Regions from separate parts of the Streptomyces sp. a15 genome, predicted to be linked through region 2. Evidence: riboswitches for the same ligand, from Rfam matches in the RefSeq annotation. Region 2 holds a riboswitch; the other holds the start of a gene.
What was found. A riboswitch is a leader RNA that binds a small molecule or an ion and turns the genes downstream of it on or off. The one in region 2 is predicted to bind S-adenosylmethionine.
Positions count from the first base shown of each region.

Region 1: it holds a riboswitch for S-adenosylmethionine, as region 2 does, so the genes downstream of both, AC5P09_RS08830 (aminotransferase class V-fold PLP-dependent enzyme) here and thrC (threonine synthase) in region 2, are expected to answer to the same signal.

Region 1 covers NZ_JBWLKM010000005.1:255,599-261,426, reverse strand. Annotated here, with positions in the region: gene AC5P09_RS08840 (SLC13 family permease) at 1-710, shown strand, start outside; gene AC5P09_RS08835 (glycerate kinase) at 721-1,917, shown strand; gene AC5P09_RS08830 (aminotransferase class V-fold PLP-dependent enzyme) at 1,869-3,266, opposite strand; SAM riboswitch class IV at 3,447-3,563, opposite strand; gene trpD (anthranilate phosphoribosyltransferase) at 3,640-4,704, opposite strand; gene qcrB (cytochrome bc1 complex cytochrome b subunit) at 4,851-5,828, opposite strand, start outside.
Region 2 covers NZ_JBWLKM010000012.1:57,818-63,645, reverse strand. Annotated here, with positions in the region: gene AC5P09_RS15480 (MoaD/ThiS family protein) at 17-292, opposite strand; gene thrC (threonine synthase) at 377-1,687, opposite strand; SAM riboswitch class I at 1,706-1,864, opposite strand; gene AC5P09_RS15470 (glucosyl-3-phosphoglycerate synthase) at 2,052-2,996, shown strand; gene AC5P09_RS15465 (alpha,alpha-trehalose-phosphate synthase (UDP-forming)) at 3,109-4,527, shown strand; gene otsB (trehalose-phosphatase) at 4,547-5,422, opposite strand; gene AC5P09_RS15455 (DUF3263 domain-containing protein) at 5,565-5,801, opposite strand.

The sequences.
Region 1 (5,828 bases), on a different contig from region 2:
GCGCGGACCGCCGGGGCCCCGTGCACATCACCGCCGAGGAGATCCAGCAGCACACCGACAGCCCCGTCACCGGCCCCTGGACCCAGGCCGAGACGCGCTGCGCCCTGCTCCTCGGTACGGTCGTGCTGCTGTGGTGCAGTGAGCCGTTGCACCGGGTGCCGCCCGCGGTCGTCGCGCTGATCGGCGCGGTCGTGGCGGCCTCGCCCGCCCTGGGCACCGTACGCCTGAAGGACGCCCTGCGGACCGTGCCCTGGGCGCTGCTGCTGTTCATGGCCGCGACCATGGCGATGGGCGTCGCGCTCGCCGACTCGGGGGCGGCGAAGTGGCTGGTGTCCGGGCTGCCCCCGGGCGTTACTCCCCTGGTGTTCCTGACGGTCGTGGTCGTGGTGAGCACAGCGGCGCACCTGGTACTCCAGTCGCGTTCGGCCCGTTCGTCGGTGCTCGTCCCGCTGGTCGTCGCGGCGGCCGCCGGTGCCGGCGTCAACCCGGTCGCGGCGGCGCTCGCGTCCACCGCCGCCGCGGGTTTCTGCCACACGCTCCCCGCCTCGGCCAAGCCGGTCACGCTCTTCGCGGAGATCCCCGGCACGCCCACCTACACGCCCCGCGACCTGCTGCGCCTGTCCGCCGTCCTGGCACCGCTGACCGCCGCGCTCGTCCTGCTGTTCGCCGTCGCGGTGTGGCCGCTGCTCGGTGTTCCCGTCGTCCGTTAGGAGCTTTGCCATGCTGAGCCGAGTCGTCGTAGCCCCCAGCGGCTTCAAGGAGTCCCTGTCCGCGCAGGCCGCAGCCGACGCCATCGCGGACGGCGTCCGCCGGGTCCTGCCGGACGCCGCCCTCGACCTGATCCCCCTGGTCGACGGCGGCGAGGGCACGGCCGCCGCGCTGGCCGCCGCGACCGGCGGACGGCTCGTCGCGCTGCCCGCCACGGGCCCGGTCGGCGAACCGGTCGGCACCCACTTCGCGCTGCTCGGCTCCCGGGACACCGCGGTCGTGGAGATGGCCGCGGTCGCCGGCCTCTCCCTCGTGCCCCGCGCCCTGCGCGACCCGGGCGCCACCACGACGTACGGCGTCGGCGAGCTGATCCGCGCCGCGCTCGACACCGGCGTCCGCAGGATCCTGGTCGGCTGCGGCGACTCGGGCACGTCCGACGGGGGCGCGGGCGCGCTCCAGGCGCTCGGGGTCCGGCTGTTGGACTCGGACGGCTTCGAACTGCCCCACGGCGGGCGGGAGTTGATCCGGCTGCACCGCATCGACCCGTCCGGCCTGGACCCCCGCCTCAAGGGCGTCGAGCTGCTCGTCGCCTGCAATCCGTACAACGTGCTGTGCGGGGAGCGGGGCGTGGCCCGCGTGTTCGGCCCGCAGAAGGGGGCGACGCCCGCACAGGTGGAGGAGCTGTCGGCCGGCCTGGAGAACTGGGCGTACGTCCTCACCCGTGACCTGGCGGTCGCGGGCACCGACCTCCACGGCGGCCCCGGCACCGGTGCGTCCGGCGGCCTCGGTGCCGGTCTCGCCGCCCTCGGTGCCCGTCTCCTGCCCCGCTTCGACGTACTGCTCGACCACCTCGACCTGGACGCCCGGCTGGCCCGCGCCGACCTGGTCGTCACCGCCGAGGGCGCCCTGGACCGCCAGACGCCGCGCGGGAAGGTCCCCGCCGAGGTGGCCCGGCGGGCCAAGCTGCACGGACGCCCGGTGCTCGCGCTGGCGGGCACCCTCGGCGAGGGTGCGCACGACGTGCCGGGCGTGGACGCGTGCAGCGGGATCCTGCCGGCGCCGATGGCTCTGGCCGAGGCGCTGGTGCGGGCTTCGGAACTGCTCACCGACGCCACCGAACGCGCCCTGCGGATGATCCTGCTGGGCGCCCGGCTACCGGGTCACGCCGAGGTGGTGTCCGGCACGCAACGCCCGTCCTCGGTACGGTAGTTCCACTTCGCTCCGTCCCGGACCAGCTCCTTCACGGCGCTCACGAAACGCTCCACGTGCTCGTCCGGCGTGCCCGCGCCGAAGCTCACCCGGATCGCGTTGAGGGACTTCTCGCCGGGCGCGGCCTCGGGGGCACCGCACTCACCCTGGCTCCGGGGGTCGCTCCCGAGCAGGGTGCGCACCAGCGGGTGGGCGCAGAAGAGGCCGTCGCGGACGCCGATGCCGTACTCGGCGGAGAGCGCGGCGGCGAAGTGGGAGCTGTTCCAGCCCTCGACGACGAAGGAGATCACGCCGACCCGCGGGGCGTCGTCACCGAAGAGGGAGAGGACCCTGACCTCGGGGACCTCGGCGAGACCCGCGCGGACCGTGTCGATCAGGTGCTGCTCCCGGGCCACCAGCGTGTCGAAGCCGGCCTCGGTGAGGGCCTTGCAGGCGGAGGCGATGGAGTAGACCCCGATGACGTTGGGCGAGCCGGCCTCGTGCCGGGCGGCGCTCTCGTGCCACTCCACGTCCACTCCCCCGTCCTGGCGCCGCGTGACCTTGCGGCTGGCGCCGCCGCCCGCGAGGTACGGCTCGGCCGCGCGCAGCCAGTCGGCACGGCCGGCCAGGACGCCGGAGCCGAAGGGGGCGTACAGCTTGTGCCCGGAGAAGGCGACCCAGTCGACGTCGAGGTCCCGCACCGACACCGGGTGGTGCGGGGCCAGCTGGGCGGCGTCCAGGACGATCCGGGCGCCGTGCGCATGCGCGGCGGCCGCGAGCTCCCGTACGGGCCACAGCTCACCGGTGACGTTCGAGGCGCCGGTCACGCAGACCAGGGCCGGGCCGTGGCCCTCTTGAATAGATGCAGTGCGGTCGGCGAGGGCGCGCTCCAGGGTCGCCACCGCCTGGCGCGGGGTGCGCGGGGCGTCGAGGTAGCTGACGCGGGCGTCCTGCCAGGGCAGCAGCGAGGCGTGGTGCTCGGTCTCGAAGACGAAGACCTGGCAGTCGGCCGGGAGCGCGGCGGCGAGCAGGTTGAGCGAGTCGGTGGTGGACCGGGTGAAGACCACCTGGTCGTCGGCTCGGCAGTCGAGGAACTCGGCGACCGTCGTGCGGGCGTTCTCGAAGAGGTCGGTGGACAGCTGGGAGAGGTAGCCGGCGCCCCGGTGGACGCTGCCGTAGTACGGGGCGTAGGCCGCCACGTCGTCCCACACGCGCTGCAGTGCCGGCGCGCTGGCCGCGTAGTCGAGCGCGGCGTAGGTGACCTCGCCGCCGGTGACGAGCGGGACGGTGACATCCCGGCCCAGAACGGGCAGCGCGCCCGAAATGTCACTGCAAAGGGACTGGGCGGCGGCAACGGTGGAGACAGACATGGCGAACTCCCGTGAGAGGCAGGTGGAATCACCGCGCGAGCGGACGTGGCTCAGCGCAGGAGAAGGTGAAAAGGGGTGTGCGGAGGCGGGGCTCTGCGGCCCTATCGCATTCGCTTGCTCACGGAAGGCTCCCTCGACGACCAGGACCCCTGGTACTGCGCTCGTTCAAGAGCCGCGAGGGGTCCGCGCTTGCCGCGGGCCTTGCTGCCCACGACCTGGTCTTCACCCGGGGCACCCCGCCACGGACGGAGGGTTGCCGGACAGTCGGCCGGGGCCTCATGACTGTCACTCATGACCTGGTTCAAAAACGTACGCGAAGTGATCGCGGTCCCGCAACCCGAGTCCGGATCGCGGGACATCACGACGTGCGGTGCTACGCGTTGCTGGCCGCCACCCACCGCTCCAGCGTCCGCTTGGCCGCGCCCGAGTCGATCGACTCGGCCGCCTTGGCCATGCCGACCCCGAGCTGCTCGGCCAACGGTGCCCCGGTCGGCTCCAACGCCACCAGCGCCGCCGCCGAGTTCAGCAGTACGGCGTCCCGCACCGGCCCGGTCTCGCCGTCCAGCAGCCGCCGGGCGACCTCGGCGTTGTACGACGCGTCCGCGCCCCTGAGCGCCTCCACCGGCACCAGTTCGAGGCCGACGTCCCGCGGGTCGAAGGCCTCCTCGGCGACCTTGCCGTCGCGCACGACCCACACCCGGGAGGTGGCCGTGGTGGTCAGCTCGTCGAGGCCGTCGTCGCCGCGGAACACCAGCGCGGAGGAGCCGCGCTCGGCCAGTACGCCGGCGATGAGCCCCGCCATCCGGGTGTCGAAGCAGCCGATCGCCGAGGCGGTGACCCGGGCGGGGTTGGTCAGCGGACCGAGGAGGTTGAAGGAGGTCGGGATGCCGAGGTCCCGCCGGACCGCGCCGACGAATCGCATCGACGGGTGGAACTTGGCCGCGAAGCAGAAGGTGATCCCGGCCTCCTCCACCACCCGCGCGACCCCCTCGGGCGACAGGTCCAGGTTGATGCCGAGCTTCTCCAGCACGTCGGACGACCCGCTCGCCGAGGACGAGGCCCGGTTGCCGTGCTTGACGACCTTCGCCCCGGTGCCCGCGATCACGATGGCGGACATCGTCGAGATGTTGACCGTCTTGGCCCGGTCGCCGCCCGTACCGACGATGTCGACGGCGGGACCCGGGATGTCCAGCGGCTGCGCGTGCGCGTACATCGCCTCGACGAGACCGTTGATCTCCTCGACCGTCTCGCCCTTGGCCCGCAGCGCCACCATGAAGCCCGCGATCTGGGCGTCCGAGGCCTCACCGCTCATGAAGCGGTCCATCGCCCAGGCCGTGTCGCCGGCGCTCAGGTCCCGCCCGCCGAGCAGTGCGCTCAGTACCTCGGGCCAGGAACGGTCCGCCGCGGTGTCGCCTCCAGCGGGGGTCACAGCGCTCATAAGCCGCTCCTGGGTGTAGTCCCGTCCGACGGGACGCGAATCTCAACAGGGTCCACCCTATCCAGCGACGGGCACGGCAAAGGGCCCCGTCCGGTCTTCGGACGGGGCCCCTTCTACAGCTCTACCGCGCGTGGCGAGCGCAGCGATCAGTGGTGGCCGTGGCCGCTCGTGATCTCCTTGTACTCCTCGACGGTCGGCTTGGGGATCTGGGCCTCTTCGCCGTAGTACGCCTCGCTGAGCTTGGCGCGCAGCTTCTCGGAGCCCTTCACCTTGCGCTCGACGCCGTTCTCGTCGACCGTCGGGCCGATCTGCGCCGACACGTACTGCTCGTGCGCCGTGAGCGTGTGCAGCTGCTCCTGGCTGAGCGGCTCGTGCACCTCGATGAACTCACCGTGCGGCAGGCGCTTGATGATGCCCGACTCGCGGCCGTGCAGCACCTTGTCCTTGTCCCGGCGCTGGAGGCCGAGGCAGATCCGCTTGGTGATGACGAACGCGATGACCGGGGCGACGAAGAACGCGATCCGTACGAACCAGGTGATGGCGTTGATCGACAGGTGGAAGTGGGTGGCCCAGAGGTCGTTTCCACCACCGATCAGCAGCACCATGTACCAGGTGATCCACGCGACACCGAAGGCCGTACGGGCCGGCGCGTTGCGCGGGCGGTCCAGGATGTGGTGCTCGCGCTTGTCGCCGGTGACCCAGGACTCGATGAACGGGTAGACCGCGATCGCGACCAGGACCAGCGGGAAGATCATCAGCGGGATGAACACGCCCAGGACGAGCGTGTGGCCCCAGAAGTTGATCTCCCAGCCCGGCATGACACGGATCAGGCCCTCGGAGAAGCCCATGTACCAGTCGGGCTGGGCGCCGGTGGACACCTGGTCCGGGCGGTAGGGGCCCATGGACCAGATCGGGTTGATCGAGGCGATCGCCGAGATGGCCGCGATGACACCGAAGACCAGGAAGAAGAAGCCTCCGGCCTTGGCCATGTAGACCGGCAGCAGCGGCATGCCGACGACGTTCTTGTTCGTCTTTCCGGGGCCCGCGAACTGGGTGTGCTTGTGGTAGAAGACCAGGATCAGGTGGGCGACCACCAGACCGAGCATGATGCCCGGCAGCAACAG
Region 2 (5,828 bases):
TTACCGACGGTAATGATCAGCCTCCGGCAACGGCCGGAATGATGGAGACGCCGGCACCGTCCGGGGTCGCGGTCTCCAGTCCCTGCTCGAAGCGGACGTCGTCGTCGTTCACGTACACGTTGACGAACCGACGCAGCTTGCCCTGGTCGTCGAGCACACGGGCGGCGATACCCGTGTGGTTCTTCTCCAGGTCACTGATGACCTCGGCGAGGGTGCCCCCCTCGGCGACGACCTCGGCCTTGCCGCCGGTGTAGGTGCGCAGGATGGTGGGGATGCGGACGGTAACGCTCACGATGTGACCTCCGGTCAGGTAAGCGCCCTGAAGGGGCGCGGGGAACTGCGCGACCAGCCCCCACCGGCCCGCAGACGAATGGAACTAAGCGAGACCAGCCTCACGGAACGACTCAAGGTTCGGACGAATGGTCGCAGTAAGCCCCGTCCCCGCCACCGCATCCAACGTCTTCAGCCCGTCGCCGGTGTTCAGCACGACCGTGGTCTTGGCCGGGTCCAGCAGCCCGTTCTCGATCAGCTTCTTCGCGACGCCGACCGTCACACCACCGGCGGTCTCCGCGAAGATGCCCTCGGTCCGCGCAAGGAGCTTGATCGCATCGACGACCTGCTCGTCGTTGACGTCCTCCACCGCACCGCCCGTACGCCGCGCGATGTCGAGCACGTACGGCCCGTCCGCCGGGTTGCCGATGGCCAGCGACTTGGCGATGGTGTTCGGCTTCTGCGGCCGTACGACGTCGTGTCCGGCCTTGTAGGCGACGGACACCGGCGAGCAGCCCTCGGCCTGCGCGCCGAAGATCTTGTACGGCTTGTCCTCGACGAGCCCGAGCTTGATCAGCTCCTGCAGGCCCTTGTCGATCTTCGTGAGCTGCGAGCCGGAGGCGATCGGGACGACCAGCTGGTCCGGCAGCTGCCAGCCGAGCTGCTCGCAGATCTCGTACGCCAGGGTCTTGGAGCCCTCGGCGTAGTACGGCCGCAGGTTGACGTTGACGAAGCCCCAGCCCTCGCCGGCCGGGTCGCCGATCAGCTCGGAGCAGAAGCGGTTCACGTCGTCGTAGTTGCCCTCGATGCCGACGAGCTCGCCGCCGTAGATCGCGGCCATGACGACCTTGCCCTGCTCCAGGTCGTGCGGGATGAACACGCAGGAGCGGAAGCCGGCGCGGGCCGCCGCGGCGCCCACCGCACCGGCCAGGTTGCCCGTGGAGGAGCAGGAGAGGGTGGTGAAGTCGAAGGCGCGGGCGGCCTCGATGGCCTGGGCGACGACGCGGTCCTTGAAGGAGTGCGTCGGGTTGCCGGAGTCGTCCTTGACGAAGAGCTTGCCGGCGTCGACACCCAGCTCGCGGGCGAGGTTGTCGGCCTTGACGAGCTTGGTCCAGCCGGGGTTGATGTTGGGCTTGTCCGCCACGTCGGCCGGGACGGGCAGCAGCGGCGCGTAGCGCCAGATGTTCGCGGGTCCCGCCTCGATCTGCTTGCGGAGCTCCTCCGTGTCGTATGCGGAGAAGTCGTACGCGATCTCGAGCGGGCCGAAACACTCCTCGCACGCGAAGACCGGGCCGAGGGGCACGCGGTGGCCGCATTCGCGGCAGCTGAGCGCTGCGGCGGGGCCGAGGTCGACGGGGGAGTCCGCGGGGACGTTCGCGGTGGTGTCCGTGGTGCTTGCAACAGTCTGCGCAGCCATGTGAGGCGAGGCCCTTTCTCCTCATCTTCCTCACGACGCATCTCGCCGTGAGACGGATTTGGCACCTTCCCTAGCCGGGGAGCCTCGCTAAAACGATCGTCACTGATCGCTACGAGACCGGCTGGAGGGTTGCCGGGGCTTCATCGGGCCGTATCCCTCTGCCCCTCTGGATGAGCGGTATGTAGTTGTTGATCGTTGAAACGGAACGCCGACCCCGACATGCGATGGTCATCAGCGTTGTTCAAGACTGTAACCGAAGGCCAGGACAGTTGAGATAGCCGTCCGAACCGCGAGATGGATCACATGTTCCACCAAGAGGCATGGATCACACGCTCGCCGAGAGAACGCAGAGGAGCCGCGCACCGTGCTGAATGAGGTCGAGCGTTGGCTGAGCACTCGCTCCTGGTCGAAGACCGATCGCCCGCTCCACAAGATCCTGGCAGCGAAACGCGCCACGCGACAGTCGGTCAGTGTCGTGCTGCCCGCGCTCAACGAGGAGGAGACGGTCGGTGACATCGTCGCCGTGATCCGTCACGACCTCATGCAACAGGTCCCGCTCGTCGACGAGATCGTCGTCGTCGACTCGGGATCGACCGACCGCACGTCCGAGGTGGCAGCCGCCGCGGGGGCCCGGGTCGTCCACCGCGACGACATACTCCCCCGCATACCGGTCGCCCCCGGCAAGGGCGAGGTGCTCTGGCGCTCGCTCCTGGCCACCAACGGCGACATCATCTGCTTCATCGACGCCGACCTGAAGGAGTTCTCCTCCGACTTCGTCTCCGGGATCGTGGGGCCGCTGCTCACCGAACCCGGGGTCCAGCTGGTCAAGGGGATGTACGACCGTCCCCTCGGCGGCGCTGCCGGTCAGGGCGGCCGGGTCACCGAACTGATGGCCCGCCCGCTGCTGAACATGCACTGGCCGCAGCTGGCCGGTTTCGTACAGCCGCTCGGCGGTGAGTACGCGGCCCGCCGCTCGCTCCTCGAACAGCTCCCCTTCCCGGTGGGCTACGGCGTGGAGCTGGGCATGCTGGTCGACGCCCTGCACCTGGTGGGCCTCGACGCGCTCGCCCAGGTCGACGTCGGGGTGCGCAAGCACCGCCACCAGGACGGCCAGGCACTGGGCCGCATGTCCGCCGCGATCTACCGCACGGCCCAGCTCCGGCTGGCCCGCGGGCACCTGATCCGTCCCTCCCTCACCCAGTTCGAACGGGGCGAGGACGGCTTCGAGCCGCGCACCTACTCCGTGGACACGGAGGAGCGGCCGCCGATGGTGGAGATCGCGGAGTACGCGCATCGAAAGGTCGCCTGACCGGGTGTGTTCCGGCATCCGAGGGCCGTACGAAGGCCGTACAGGGGCCGTATACGGCCCTCGGAGCCGCCCGAACGTTTGATTGTTTCCGGGCCGGGCTAGGTTGTGGCGTATGGCTTCAACGCAGGCTGCTCGGAGTGCTGAGGTACTCGTCGCGTCCAACCGCGGCCCGGTTTCGTACGAGGTGCGCCCAGACGGTACGGGCGGCTCGCTCCACGCCAAACGGGGTGGCGGCGGGCTGGTCTCGGGACTGTCCGCCATCGGGTCCGACGCGGGCACGCTGTGGGTGTGCTCGGCGCTCGGCGACGGCGACCGCGAGGCGGTACGGCGCGGCGTCGGCGAGCCGGGCGTCCGCATGCTCGACATCCCTGCCGACGTGCACGCCGACGCGTACAACGGCATCGCCAACTCCGTGCTGTGGTTCGTCCACCACATGCTGTACCAGACCCCGCTGGAGCCGGTCTTCGACGCGGAGTTCCGGCGGCAGTGGGCGTCGTACGAGACGTACAACCGCGCGTTCGCCCAGGCGCTGGCCGAGGACGCGACCGAGGGCGCGGCGGTCGTCGTGCAGGACTACCACCTCGCCCTGGTCCCGGGCATGCTCCGCGAGCTGCGCCCCGACCTGCGGATCGGCCACTTCTCCCACACGCCGTGGGCGCCGCCGGAGTACTTCCGGATGCTGCCGGACGACATCGCCGGCCAGCTCCTGCGCGGCATGCTCGGCGCGGACCGGCTGGGCTTCCTCACCCACCGCTGGGCGGACGCCTTCACCGCGTGCTGCAAGGAGTTCGTCGGGGGACTTGGGGACACGCAGATCGGCGTGCACGGGCTGGGCGCGGACGCGGACTTCCTGCGGAAGCGGGCGCACGAGGCGGACGTCGAGGAGCGGATCGGGTCGCTGCGGGCGGAGATCGGCGAGGCGCCGGACGGGACCGCGCGGAAGGCGATCGTCCGGGTCGACCGCACCGAGCTGTCCAAGAACATCGTGCGGGGCCTGCTCGCCTTCCGGCAGCTGCTCGACGACCACCCCGAGTGGCGCGAGCGGGTGGTGCACGTGGCGTTCGCCTACCCGTCCCGCCAGGACCTCGCCGTGTACCGGGAGTACATGGCGGAGGTGCAGCGGCTGGCAGACGAGATCAACGCGGCGTACGGCACGCCGGGCTGGACCCCGGTCCTGCTCCACCTGAAGGACGACTTCGCCCGCTCCCTTGCCGCGTACCGCCTCGCCGACGTGGCCCTCGTCAACCCCATCCGGGACGGCATGAACCTCGTCGCGAAGGAGGTCCCGGTGGTCTCCGACGAGGGGTGCGTGCTGGTGCTGTCGCGGGAGGCGGGGGCGTTCGAGGAGCTGGGCGAGGACGCGATCGCCGTCAACCCGTACGACGTGGTCGGGACGGCGGGCGCGCTGCACGCGGCGCTCATCATGCCGGCGGGCGAACGGGCCGAGCGGACGAAGCGGCTCACCGCGGCGGCGACGGCCCTGCCGCCGGCGCAGTGGTTCCTGGAGCAGCTGGGTGCGCTGAAGGCCTGATCCCGGAGGGAGTCAGGAGTCAGTCCCGACCGAGCCGCGTCGCGAGGGCCCGCAGCAGGCCTACGACCCCCTCCGGGCCGTCGACGACCACGTCCGCCCGCTCTCGCAGCTCGGCGACCTCGTCGCTGCCGCTGCAGACCAGCAGGCCCGGGGTGCCGTCGGAGCGGAGTTTGTCGACGGCGGCGAAGGCGGGGAGGTCGCCGAGGTCGTCGCCGGCGTAGAGGACGGACGTGGCGTCGATCTCACGGACGTACTCCAGGAGGGCGACGCCCTTGTCCATCCCCGGCGGACGGAGTTCGAGGACGAGCCGGCCGGGCTCGACAATCAGGCCGTGACGGGTGGCCAGCTCGGTGAGGGGATCGCGCAGGGCCTCGAACGCGGCCTGCGGATCGGCGGCCCGCCGGGTGTGTACGGCGACCGCGCGCCCCTTCTCCTCGACCCACGCCCCCTGCCCGACACCGGCCCCGCCGAGCACGCCCGGCAACTCGGCGAGGGCGGCGGCGACACCGGGGTGCGGGGCGGGGGCGCTGACGGTTCCCGTACGGGCATCCCAGCGCTCGGCGCCGTAATGCCCGAGGACGACGAGGTGCTCCAGCCCCGGAACCCCGGCGAAGCCCCCGTTCCGAACGGCCACCGCGGCCGGGCGGCCGGTGACCACGGCGACGGCGGCGACCTTCGGAGCGAGCGCGGCCAGCGCGGGTACGGCGTCCGGGTGCGCCCGGGCCTGGTCTGGATCCGCCACGATCGGGGCGAGGGTGCCGTCGAAGTCGACGGCGACGACCGCGCGCCCGGGCCTGGCGAGAAGGGCGTCGAGCCCGTCCCGCCCCGCCGGGGTCGCAGGCGTCGGCAGAGGGTCAGTGAGGTTCGGGTCTGTGGAGTCCGTGTGGCTGCCCATGAGTCGACCTTAACGGCGTATCCCTACCGCCTGGGGGCTCCGCCCCCAGCCCCCCGGACCTATGCCCACCCACCACCCGTCTCGGTGTCTTGAATGGTCACCTCTCGACCCACCGAGTCGAAGGCCGAAAGGGGCGGCGCTCCTACCGCTCCGCCCGCCGTGCGTCCCGTACCCGCCGCAACCGGTTCACCGTCACCGGGTCGAACGCCAACGCCCGCGCGTCGTCCAGCAACGCGTTCAGCAGCTGGTAGTAGCGCACCGGCGCCAGCCCCAGCTCCTCCCGTATCGCCCGCTCCTTCAGCCCGGGCCCGCTGAACCCACGCCGCTCCAGCGCGAGAATCTCCCGCTCCCTGCGATCCAGGTCCCGCTCCTCGTCCATACCCGCACGCTAGCCGCCAGCACTGAC